Regions from separate parts of the Amycolatopsis sp. NPDC021455 genome, predicted to be linked through region 2. Evidence: riboswitches for the same ligand, from Rfam matches in the RefSeq annotation. Region 2 holds a riboswitch; each other region holds the start of a gene.

Region 1 (3,266 bases), on a different contig from region 2:
AACGAGAAGGCGCGTCAGCGCAACCAGGCGATCCGGTCCTCGGTGAAGACCGCGATCCGCAAGGTCCGCGAAGCCGCCGAGGCCGGCGACAAGGCCAAGGCCGTCGAGCTGCAGCGCGACGCCGCCCAGAAGCTGGACAAGGCCGTCTCGAAGGGCGTCATCCACGCCAACCAGGCCGCCAACAAGAAGTCGGCGCTGGCGAAGCGCGTCAACGCGCTCTGAGCTGCTGATCTCTGGGAAAGCCCCGGCTCCGGCCGGGGCTTTCCTCTTGTCCGGGGGCCGCGGCGGCCGGAGACCCGATCAGCGGTCGCCCTTGGCCGCGGCCACCTCGAGGACCGCGCGTTCCAGTGCGTAGCCCGGGTCCGCCGCCACGCCCTTGACCTCGGCGTTCAACCTCGCGACCACGCGCATCGCCGTGGCCAGGCCGTCGGGGTTCCAGCCGCGGGACTGGCCCTGCGCCTTGCGGATCTTCCAGGGCGGCATGCCCAGCTCGCCCGCCATCTGGTTCGGGTTGCCCCGGCCCGCGCCGGCGACCCGGGCGATGGTGCGGACCGCGTCGGCCAGGGCGTCGGCGACCAGGACGTGCGGGACGCCGAGCTGCATCGCCCACCGCAGCGACTCCAGCGCCGCCGCGCGGTCGCCGCTCACGGCCTTCTCCGCCACCGCGAAGCCGGTGACGTCGGCTCGGCCGCGGTGGTAGCGGCGGACCGCCTCCGCGTCGACGGCCCCGCCGGTGTCCGCGACCAGCTGCGTCGCCGCTGAGGACAGTTCCCGCAGGTCGGAGCCCACCGCGTCGATCAGCGCGGCGACCCCGGCCGGGTCGATCTTGCCGCCCACGCGGCGCACCTCGTGGCGCACGAACTGCTCGCGCTCGGCCGGCTTGGTCAGCTTCGGGCACTCCGTCACCTCGGCGCCGGCCTTCTTCAGCACCGCCGGGAGCGTCTTGCCCGCCTTGCTGCGGCCGCCGCCGGTGTGCACGACCACGAGCACGACCCCGTCCGCCGGGTCCTTCAGGTAGGCCGCGACGGCGTCCGCCAGCTCCTGCGAGATGTCCTGCGCCGACTCGAGGACGATCACCCGGCCCTCGCTGAACAGCGACGGGCTGACCAGTTCGGCCAGCTCGGGCGCTGTGAGATCGGACACCCGGACGCGGGTCAGCTCGGCCGTGGCGTCCATCGCGCGGGCGGCGGCCAGCGTCTCGCGGACGGCCCGCTCGATCAGCAGTTCTTCCTCCCCCAGCACGAGGTGCAGCGGGGCCGGGGCGGTGGCTTGCGCGGTCACCCGATAATCCTCCCACTTGCTGCCGGCGTGCCCCCGCTCCGGTGATGTCGAGCGGGCACCGTGGCACGGCGCGAGCGCCATGTCGTACGGTGTAGCCGAGGCAGCCGCCCCGGGTTTTCCGGTGGATGCGCACCGACAATCGAATACCGCTCATCCAGAGGGGCAGAGGGAACGGCCCGACGAAGCCCCGGCAACCGGCGTACAGCCCGTCATCCCGCGATCGCGGGGTAGCTGACGACCACGGTGCCAATTCCGGCCCGCTTCGGCGGGGCAGATGAGGAAGGAACCTCGCGATGACCGCAACCCTCGGCACGACCTCCAGCACCAAGACCCCGGACCTGGGGCCCGCCGTCGAGCTGGTGTCGAAGGAAGAGGGCCACCGGCAGCCGCTCGCTCCGGAATTCGTCTCCGCCGAAGACTTCTCGCCGCTCGAGGTCGCCTACGACTTCGGCCGCGTCCGCCGCGAGGACATCGAGGCCGGCCCCAAGAACATCTGGCGCTACAAGAAGCTCCTCCCGGTTCCCTCCAACGTCGAAGAAATCCCGAACACCGAGCCGGGCGCGACCCGGCTGATCCGTGCCGACCGCCTCGCCAAGGAGCTCGGCCTCAAGCGGGTGTGGGTCAAGGACGACACCGGCAACCCGACGCACTCCTTCAAGGACCGCGTCGTCGCCGTCGCGCTCGCCGCCGCCCGCGAGTTCGGGTTCGAGGTGCTCGCCTGTCCGTCGACCGGCAACCTGGCCAACGCGACGGCCGCCGCCGCGGCCCGCGCCGGCTGGCGGTCGGTCGTGCTGATCCCGAAGACCCTCGAGCGCGCCAAGATCCTCACCACCGCGGTGTACGACGGCGACCTCCTCGCCATCGACGGCAACTACGACGACGTCAACCGCCTCGCCACCGAGCTCGCCGGCGAGCACCCGAAGTGGGCGTTCGTCAACGTGAACGTCCGGCCGTACTACTCGGAAGGCTCGAAGACGCTGGCCTTCGAGGTCGCCGAGCAGCTCGGCTGGCGCATCCCGCCGCAGATCGTCGTGCCGATCGCCTCCGGTTCGCAGCTGACCAAGGTGGACAAGGGTTTCCGCGAGCTGGGTCAGCTCGGTCTCGTGGACGCCAGCCCCTACAAGGTGTTCGGCGCGCAGGCCACCGGCTGCTCGCCGGTGTCGGCGGCGTTCCGCGAAGGCCACGACGTGGTCCAGCCGGTGAAGCCGGACACCATCGCCCGCTCCCTGGCGATCGGCAACCCGGCCGACGGGCCGTACGTCCTCGACATCGTCAACCGCACCGGCGGCGCGATCGAGGACGTCTCCGACGAGGAGGTCGTCGAAGGCATCCGGCTGCTGGCCCGGACGGAAGGCATCTTCACCGAGACGGCCGGCGGCGTCACCGTCGCCACGGCGAAGAAGCTCGTCGAGACCGGCAAGCTGGACCCGGACGCCGAGACCGTGCTGCTCATCACCGGCGACGGCCTCAAGACCCTCGACGCGATCGAGAACCACGTGGGCCCCAAGGCGGTCCTGCCGCCGTCGGCCGCGGCCGTGAACGAGGCGCTGGGCTACTGAGACACTGGGCTACTGGCGTTCCGTCGTCAGGGGCGAGCGATCCGGCTCGCCCCTGACGGCAGGCCTCCTTTCTGGACTCCCCCGGCCGCTAGGGTCGACACCTGTTCGGTGAGTCGGCACGATCGCGGAGGTATGGGGGTATGAGGTGGGCTCGGGACACGTCCGGCGATCTCGGCGAGCACTGGATGGCCAGCGCCGAACGCGACGGTCGGGCATTGCCGGTGACGGTCGTCGCGAAGTGGCGTTGGTACAAGAGGAGCGCCCGCCGAGACCGGCTGAGGTACGGCGGTATGGAAGTCGTCGCCCTCATCGGCTCGGCCGCGATTCCAGTGGCCGCCGCCGCCCACCTCGACTCGGTGATCATTGCCGCGCTGGGCGCCCTCGTCCTGATCGCCACCGGATTCCGGACCACCTTCGGCCTGCACG
Region 2 (3,266 bases):
CTCCCCATCGCCTCAGGGTATCGAGCGCGGGTTCCCCCGCAGCAAGGCGACGAAGGCGGCGGCGAACAGGATCAGCGCCGAGATCAGCACACCCGCCATGTCCGCCGAGAGCACCACGGCGACCAGGGCGAACGCGACCGCGGTGAGCAGGACGAACCGGCTGCGCTCGTAGGCGGCCAGGAGCAGCAGGCCGATCGTGGCCAGCAGCGGGCCGCGCAGCCCCTCGCCGAGCCGGAACTGCCAGGACCCGACCAGGTCGAGCAGCGGGACGGCGAGCAGCGCGCCGATCGTGCCGAGGACGAACCACCCGGTGCGGACGGGCCGCAGGGCGAGCGCGTACCAGACGGCCGTGCCGGCGAGCACCACGCCGAGCGCGACCAGCCACGCGGGCCCGGCCGGCAGGCCACTCTCCACCGTGTGGAAATCGTCCAGCGGCAACCGGAACGCCTGGCTGTACCCGGTCGTGCCGGGCGGGGCCGAGTACGGCCCGAAGAGATTCGCGGCTTCGCTTTCGGCCCGGCTGCGGCGTGCCACCAGCTGTACCGCGGCCAGTCCGATCTCGGCGAACCCCAGTAGTGCCAGTGGAAACCAGAACCGCGACCCTCTCCCCATCGGCCCAGGCTAGCGCTCAGCAGAACGGCGGCAGCTCCCGCGGGTCGCCCACCGGCGCCCAGCGGCCGTCCACCTTCGCGTACTCCCAGCGGGCGCCGCGCGCGACGATCTGCCGCAGCGCCAGGATCACCCGGTCGACGTGCTCCTCGGTGCTGCCGAGGCCGAGGCTGACGCGCACCGCCTGCTGCCCGTCGCCACCGGTGACGCCGATCAGGCGCTTGGCCGCGATGTGGGCGCAGAAGGCGCCGTCGCGGACGCCGATGCCGTACTCGGCCGACAGGACCGCGGCGAGCCAGCCCGGGTCGAAGCCGTCGACGACGAAGCTGACCGTGCCGACCCGGTCGACCGGCGCGTCGAACAACCGAAGCTCGGCGCAGCCCGGGATGCCCTCGAGACCCTTGCGCAGCCGGGCGAGCAGGGCCTGCTCGTGCGCCACGACGGCGTCCCAGCTCCGGCTCAGGGTTTCGCACGCCACGCCGAGCGCGTACACGCCGACCGTGTTGGGCGAGCCGGCTTCGTGCCGCTCCGGGCCGGAGTTCCAGACGACGGCGTCCCCGGTGACGAACTTGGTCGCCCCGCCGCCGGCGAGGTACGGGCGGGCCGCGCGCAGCCAGTCGGCACGGCCGATCAGCGCGCCCGCGCCGAAGGGCGCGTACAGCTTGTGACCGGACAGCGCGACGTAGTCGACGTCCAGCTCCCTGATCGAGATCCGGCGGTGCGGGGCGAGCTGGGCGGCGTCGAGCGCGACGCGGGCGCCGCGCTTGCGCGCCACGGCGGCGATCTCCGCCACCGGGAGCAGCTCACCGGTCACATTGGACGCTCCGGTGACGACGACCAGCCGCGGCCCTTCCGGGGCGTCCGCGAGCGCTTCGTCCACAGCGGACACCGCGGCCAGCCGGGTGCGCGGGGTCGGGATCCGCCGGACGTTCGGGCCCTGCCACGGCAGCAGCGCGGCGTGGTGCTCGGTGTCGAACACGACCACCGTGGTGTTCCGGGGCAGGCTGCGGGCGAGCAGGTTGAAGGAATCGGTGGTGTTGCGGGTGAACACCACGGTGTCGGTCCGCCGCGCGTCGACGAACCGGCGCAGGACGTCGCGGGTGCGCTCGTAGAGCTTGGTCGAGACCTGCGACGCGAAGCCGGCGCCGCGGTGGACGCTGGCGTACCACGGCAGGAACTCGTCGACGGCGGCGCGCACGACGTCGAGACAGGGGGCGCTCGCCGCGTGGTCGAGGTTGGCGTAGCCGATGTCGCCGCCGGTCACCAGCGGCACCCGCAGCGACGCCCCGGCGACAGCGGGAACGGCGGCGATTTCGAGCTGGGTGCGGTCGATGGCGAGAGTCATCGGTGCCTCCTCGGCGATCCGGGGGACCCCGGCGAGGGGCCCGCGCTTGCCCGTCGCACGGCGCGACCGGCCCGGTCCTCACCCGGGGCACCCCACCGCGGTAGGAGGGTTGCCGGCCAGCAAGCCGGGGCTTCGCGCTGGCACTCATGACCTGAGCCAGAAGGTAACCGAGAACGCGCCGGGCCGCCAACCCCCGCCTCACATTCTGAGACGGCGGTCACAGAGCGTGCTCAGCGGCCGGACTCGCCCTTCCAGCGGGCCAGGCGGCCGGCGCGGTCGACGGCGCGGAGCCGGCGTTCGGCGGCGTCGCGGACGTCACTCGTCGTGACGACCAGCAGCTGGTCGTGCTCCTGCAGCCGGCTGGTCTTCTGCGGCGTGAACCCCGCGCCGTCGCGCACGACCAGGCTGACCGTCGCCCCGACCGGCAGCCGCAGCTCGGACAGGTACACGCCGTGCATCTTCGAACCGGGCTGGATGCGGACCTGCAGCAGCTCGGCCCCCAGCTCGTCCAGCGGCGCGGAGTCGACCTCGATCTCGTGCGCCTCGGACTTCCTGGCCAGCCCGAGCTTGCGCGCGAGCGGCCCGAGCGTCGCCCCCTGCAGCAGCGTCAGCACGATGACCAGCACGAACACCGCGTCGACCAGCCGTTGCGCGCCCGGCAGGCCTTCCGACAACGGGATCATGGCGAGCACGATCGGCACCGCGCCGCGCAGGCCGGCCCACGACAGGAACGCCTGTTCCCGCCACGGCAGCCGGAACGGCAGCATCGCCAGCACGACCGAGATCGGCCGCGCCAGCAGCAGCACGACGGCGCCCGCGACCAGGCCGGGCACGATCGCGTCGAGCAGCCGGCCCGGCGAGGCGAACAGGCCGAGGAGGACGAACAGGCCGATCTGCGCCAGCCAGCCCAGTCCCTCGGCGAACGACAGCGTGTCCGACCGGTGCGGCAGCCGCGAATTGCCGAGCACGAGCGCGGCGACGTAGGTCGCGAGCAGTCCCGACGCGTGCAGCAGCTGCCCGGACGAGTACGCCACGACGCACACCGCGATCGTCGCGAGCGGGTAGAGCCCGGTCGCCGGCAGCGCGGCCCGGCGCAGCGCCATCCCGCCGAGCCGGCCGAAGCCGAGCCCGATGACCAGGCCCGCCACCAGCTCGTAGACCGCCAGCAGCGGCAGCGTCCAGTCCACAGTGGTGCCTTCGGCCAGCACCACGACGGCGATGTAGGCCGGCGCGTCGTTGATGCCCGACTCGAGTTCGAGCGCCCCGGTGAGCCGTTTGCCGATGCCCGCGGTGCGCAGCACCGAAAACACCG
Region 3 (3,266 bases), on a different contig from region 2:
CAGGGCCTGGAACACGGTCACCAGCTCGTGGTAACCGTCTTCACGCAGGTCGTCGACGGAAAGGTGCAGGTTGACCTTCGCCGGGACCCGGACGGTGACTGGAGGCGGAACGACTGCGAGCACCCGACCAGCCTACGTGCTCGCCAAAACACCCCAATGTGGCGTTGGGTGCATCTGACGCACCCAATGTGGCGTTCGGTGCGTTGGACGCACCCAACGCCACATTGGGGCGCTTGGGGCCAGGCCGGGTCAGGCGGCGGCGATGCCCTGCGGACCGCGCGCGGTGTGCGTCACGTGGCCGCCGCGCTCGGCGACCCACGCCAGCGCCGCGTCGGCCCGCTCGCCGCGGACGCCGAGGCGGAACCGGCCGACCGGCGTGTCGCCGATCCGGGTCAGGCCGCCGCCGATCGTGGCGAACTCGACGTCGAAGCGGCCCGCGGCCTCGGGCAGCAGCGCACCCACCGACGCGAAGCCGATCAGCACGACGTCGGCCGAGCGGTCGTAGCGCGCCGCCTGCGAACGGGACGTCTCGATGGCGGGCAGCAGCGCCTGCGCGGTGCGGCTGGCCGGGTCGGAGATCAGGTCGAGCACCGTGCCGCGCTCGACGACCGTGCCGTCTTCCAGCACGGCGACGTCGTCGCAGAGCCGGCGGACCACGCCCGCGTCCGGCGTGGTGACCACGACGGTGACCCCCAGCTCGGACCGCGCCCGGTCGAGGACGGCCAGGACGGCACCGGCCTCCTCCGGGTCGACGCCGGCGGTCGGGTCGTCGGCGAGCAGCACGGCGGGGGCCGCCGCGAGCGCCTTCGCGACCGCGACGCGGCGGAGCTGACCGGCGGACAGCTCGCCGGGACGCTGCGCGGCACGCGGCGTCAGGCCGACGAGGTCGAGCAGCGAGCCGACCCGGCTGCGGCGCTGCGGGCCGTCGACGCCGAGCTGTTCGAGCGGCGAAGCGATGTTGCCGGCGATCGTGCGCTCGGCGATCAGCTCCGGCTTCGTGGAGACGACACCCAGCTGACGGCGGATTTCGCGGAGCCGGCGGCCGTCGAGCGTGCCGGTGTTGAGGCCGTCGAGGCGGACGACACCGCGGTCGGGACGCTCCTGCAGCGCGATGCAGCGGGCGAGGACGGACTTGCCGGACCCGGCCGGGCCGACCACGCCGAACAGCGAGCCCGCCTGGACGTCGACACTCACGTCCCGCAGGGCGACGACCGGATTTCCGTTGGCGGCAAAGGATTTGGACAGGTTTTCGACGGTGATCACGAAGGCTCCAGAAAACGGGGTGCGCGCAGCACGCGGCACCCGGCCGCAAGCGAGTTCCGTCCGCTTTGGACGGTGCATGAAGAAGAGGTGGACCGGCAGGGGCTAGCTCAGTGGGAGCGCCGACATGCGGTCACGGAGCGGCGGCCTTCGTCGACAACGCGACGCCTGGTCAGGAGCAGGGGGCGGGCTACCCTCTTCATCGAAAACGGCCTCCATCGGTCCTGGCGGTAGCACCTGCCCTGCGGAGGGTGGTTGCTGCGACTTCGGCGAGCCAGGTCTCTCAGTCGCTCGGGATGGACGTACTGAGTAAAACCGATCCCACGGAGCGAAAGCAAGCCCGTTGGCCCAGATCACACGAGTGGAGGTGTCCGAATCGCGGGATGAGCGGCCGCGCGGGCGTATTTTCACCGCCTCCACTGTGGACGTGCTAACGCGCGGTGGCGATCCGCGCGAAGTCGTGCACACCGAGCTGCTCACCGCGGGTCTTCGGATCGATCCCGGCGGCGGCCAGCAGCTCGCCGGCGCGCTCGGCCGAGCCCGCCCAGCCCGCGAGCGCGGCCCGGAGCGTCTTCCTGCGTTGTGAGAAGGCGGCGTCGACGAGCCCGAAGAGACGGTCGCGGTCCCCGGACGCCGGCGCGTCACCGCGTTCGAACGCGACGAGCGCGGAGTCGACGTTCGGTACCGGCCAGAACACCGAGCGTGGCACCGCGGCGACCTTGCGCGCGGTGCCGTACCAGGCGAGCTTGACGCTCGGCACGCCGTAGATCCGGCTGCCGGGCCCGGCCGCCATCCGGTCGGCGACCTCCGTCTGGACCATGACGAGACCGGTCTTCAAGGACGGCAGTTCGGCGAGCAGGTGCAGCACGACGGGCACGGCGACGTTGTACGGCAGGTTGGCGACGAGGGCGGTCGGCTCGGGCAGCTGCTCGCGCGTGACGCGCAGGGCGTCGGCGCCGATGACGGTCAGCCGTTCCGCGGCTTCGGGCCCGCGTTCGGCGACGGTCTTGGGCAGCCGTTCGGCGAGCTTGGGATCGATCTCGACGGCGACGACCCGCGCGCCGGTGGCGAGCAGCCCGAGGGTCAGCGACCCGAGCCCGGGCCCGACCTCGAGGACGACGTCGTCTTCGTCGATGTTCGCCAGCTCGACGATCCGCCGGACGGTGTTGGGATCGTGCACGAAGTTCTGCCCGAGCTTCTTGGTCGGCCGCACGTCCAGCTCGGCCGCCAGCCCGCGGATCTCGGCAGGCCCCAACAGTTCAACCACCGGACGAGCGTACCCAGGGGGTCGGTTCACGTACCCGGACGGTCGGCTCGCGTGATTGGAGGGTCGGCTCGCGTGATTGGGGGGTCGACACGCGTGATTGGAGGGTCGGCACGCGTGATTGGGGGGTCGACACGCGGAACGGCCCCCGTCCGAGGTGGACGGGGGCCGTTTCGAAGCCGCTGTCAGGCCTTCTTGCCGCAGACCGGCCAGGCGCTGTAGCCGCCGCGGGCGTCGCGGACCTTCTCCGCGATCGCGATCTGCTGGGCCTTGGTGGCCTGGTTCGGGTACGCCGCGTACTGGTCGCCGCCGTAGGCGTCCCAGGTCTGCTTGTCGAACTGGAGGCCGCCGTAGTACTTGCCGGACGCGTTGACGATCGACCAGTTGCCGCCCGACTCGCACTGCGCGATGCGGTCCCAGACGCTCGTGTCGCCGATGTCCGGGTCGGCGGGCTTCTTCGTGCCGACGTGGACGATCTTCGGCTTGGCCGGCGTGATGACCTGCTCGGAGATGCTCTCGCGGGAGACCTCTTTGCCGTTCTTCTGCGTGACCTTGTAGGTCACCATCTTCTCGCCGGGCGTGCCCGGGTCCTCGACGTTGGTCTTGCCCTTTTCGAGGTCCGGGTCGTCGACGCGCTGCTCGGGCGGGGCGATGGTCTCCTTCTGGACGACCGTCGAGACGCCGGTGCGGCTGATGTGCACCTCGGCGCCGTCGGTCAGCTTGACGTCCAGGCCGCCTTCGG

Evidence for each region. A riboswitch is a leader RNA that binds a small molecule or an ion and turns the genes downstream of it on or off. The one in region 2 is predicted to bind S-adenosylmethionine.
Region 1: another riboswitch for S-adenosylmethionine. It lies ahead of thrC (threonine synthase); the one in region 2 lies ahead of AB0G28_RS32035 (aminotransferase class V-fold PLP-dependent enzyme).
Region 3: another riboswitch for S-adenosylmethionine. It lies ahead of AB0G28_RS23335 (ATP-binding cassette domain-containing protein); the one in region 2 lies ahead of AB0G28_RS32035 (aminotransferase class V-fold PLP-dependent enzyme).

What each region holds. Positions count from the first base shown of each region.
Region 1 is NZ_JBFACT010000086.1:2,699-5,964, reverse strand. Features, by position in the region: gene rpsT (30S ribosomal protein S20) at 1-222, shown strand, start outside; gene holA (DNA polymerase III subunit delta) at 301-1,281, opposite strand; SAM riboswitch class I at 1,429-1,562, shown strand; gene thrC (threonine synthase) at 1,575-2,840, shown strand; gene AB0G28_RS44135 (DUF4231 domain-containing protein) at 3,026-3,266, shown strand, end outside.
Region 2 is NZ_JBFACT010000038.1:62,490-65,755, forward strand. Features, by position in the region: gene AB0G28_RS32025 (hypothetical protein) at 1-8, opposite strand, end outside; gene AB0G28_RS32030 (hypothetical protein) at 13-612, opposite strand; gene AB0G28_RS32035 (aminotransferase class V-fold PLP-dependent enzyme) at 629-1,954, opposite strand; SAM riboswitch class IV at 1,992-2,106, opposite strand; gene AB0G28_RS32040 (potassium/proton antiporter) at 2,185-3,266, opposite strand, start outside.
Region 3 is NZ_JBFACT010000021.1:10,098-13,363, forward strand. Features, by position in the region: gene AB0G28_RS23330 (4-(cytidine 5'-diphospho)-2-C-methyl-D-erythritol kinase) at 1-123, opposite strand, end outside; gene AB0G28_RS23335 (ATP-binding cassette domain-containing protein) at 250-1,263, opposite strand; SAM riboswitch class I at 1,473-1,563, opposite strand; gene rsmA (16S rRNA (adenine(1518)-N(6)/adenine(1519)-N(6))-dimethyltransferase RsmA) at 1,691-2,527, opposite strand; gene AB0G28_RS23345 (transglycosylase family protein) at 2,710-3,266, opposite strand, start outside.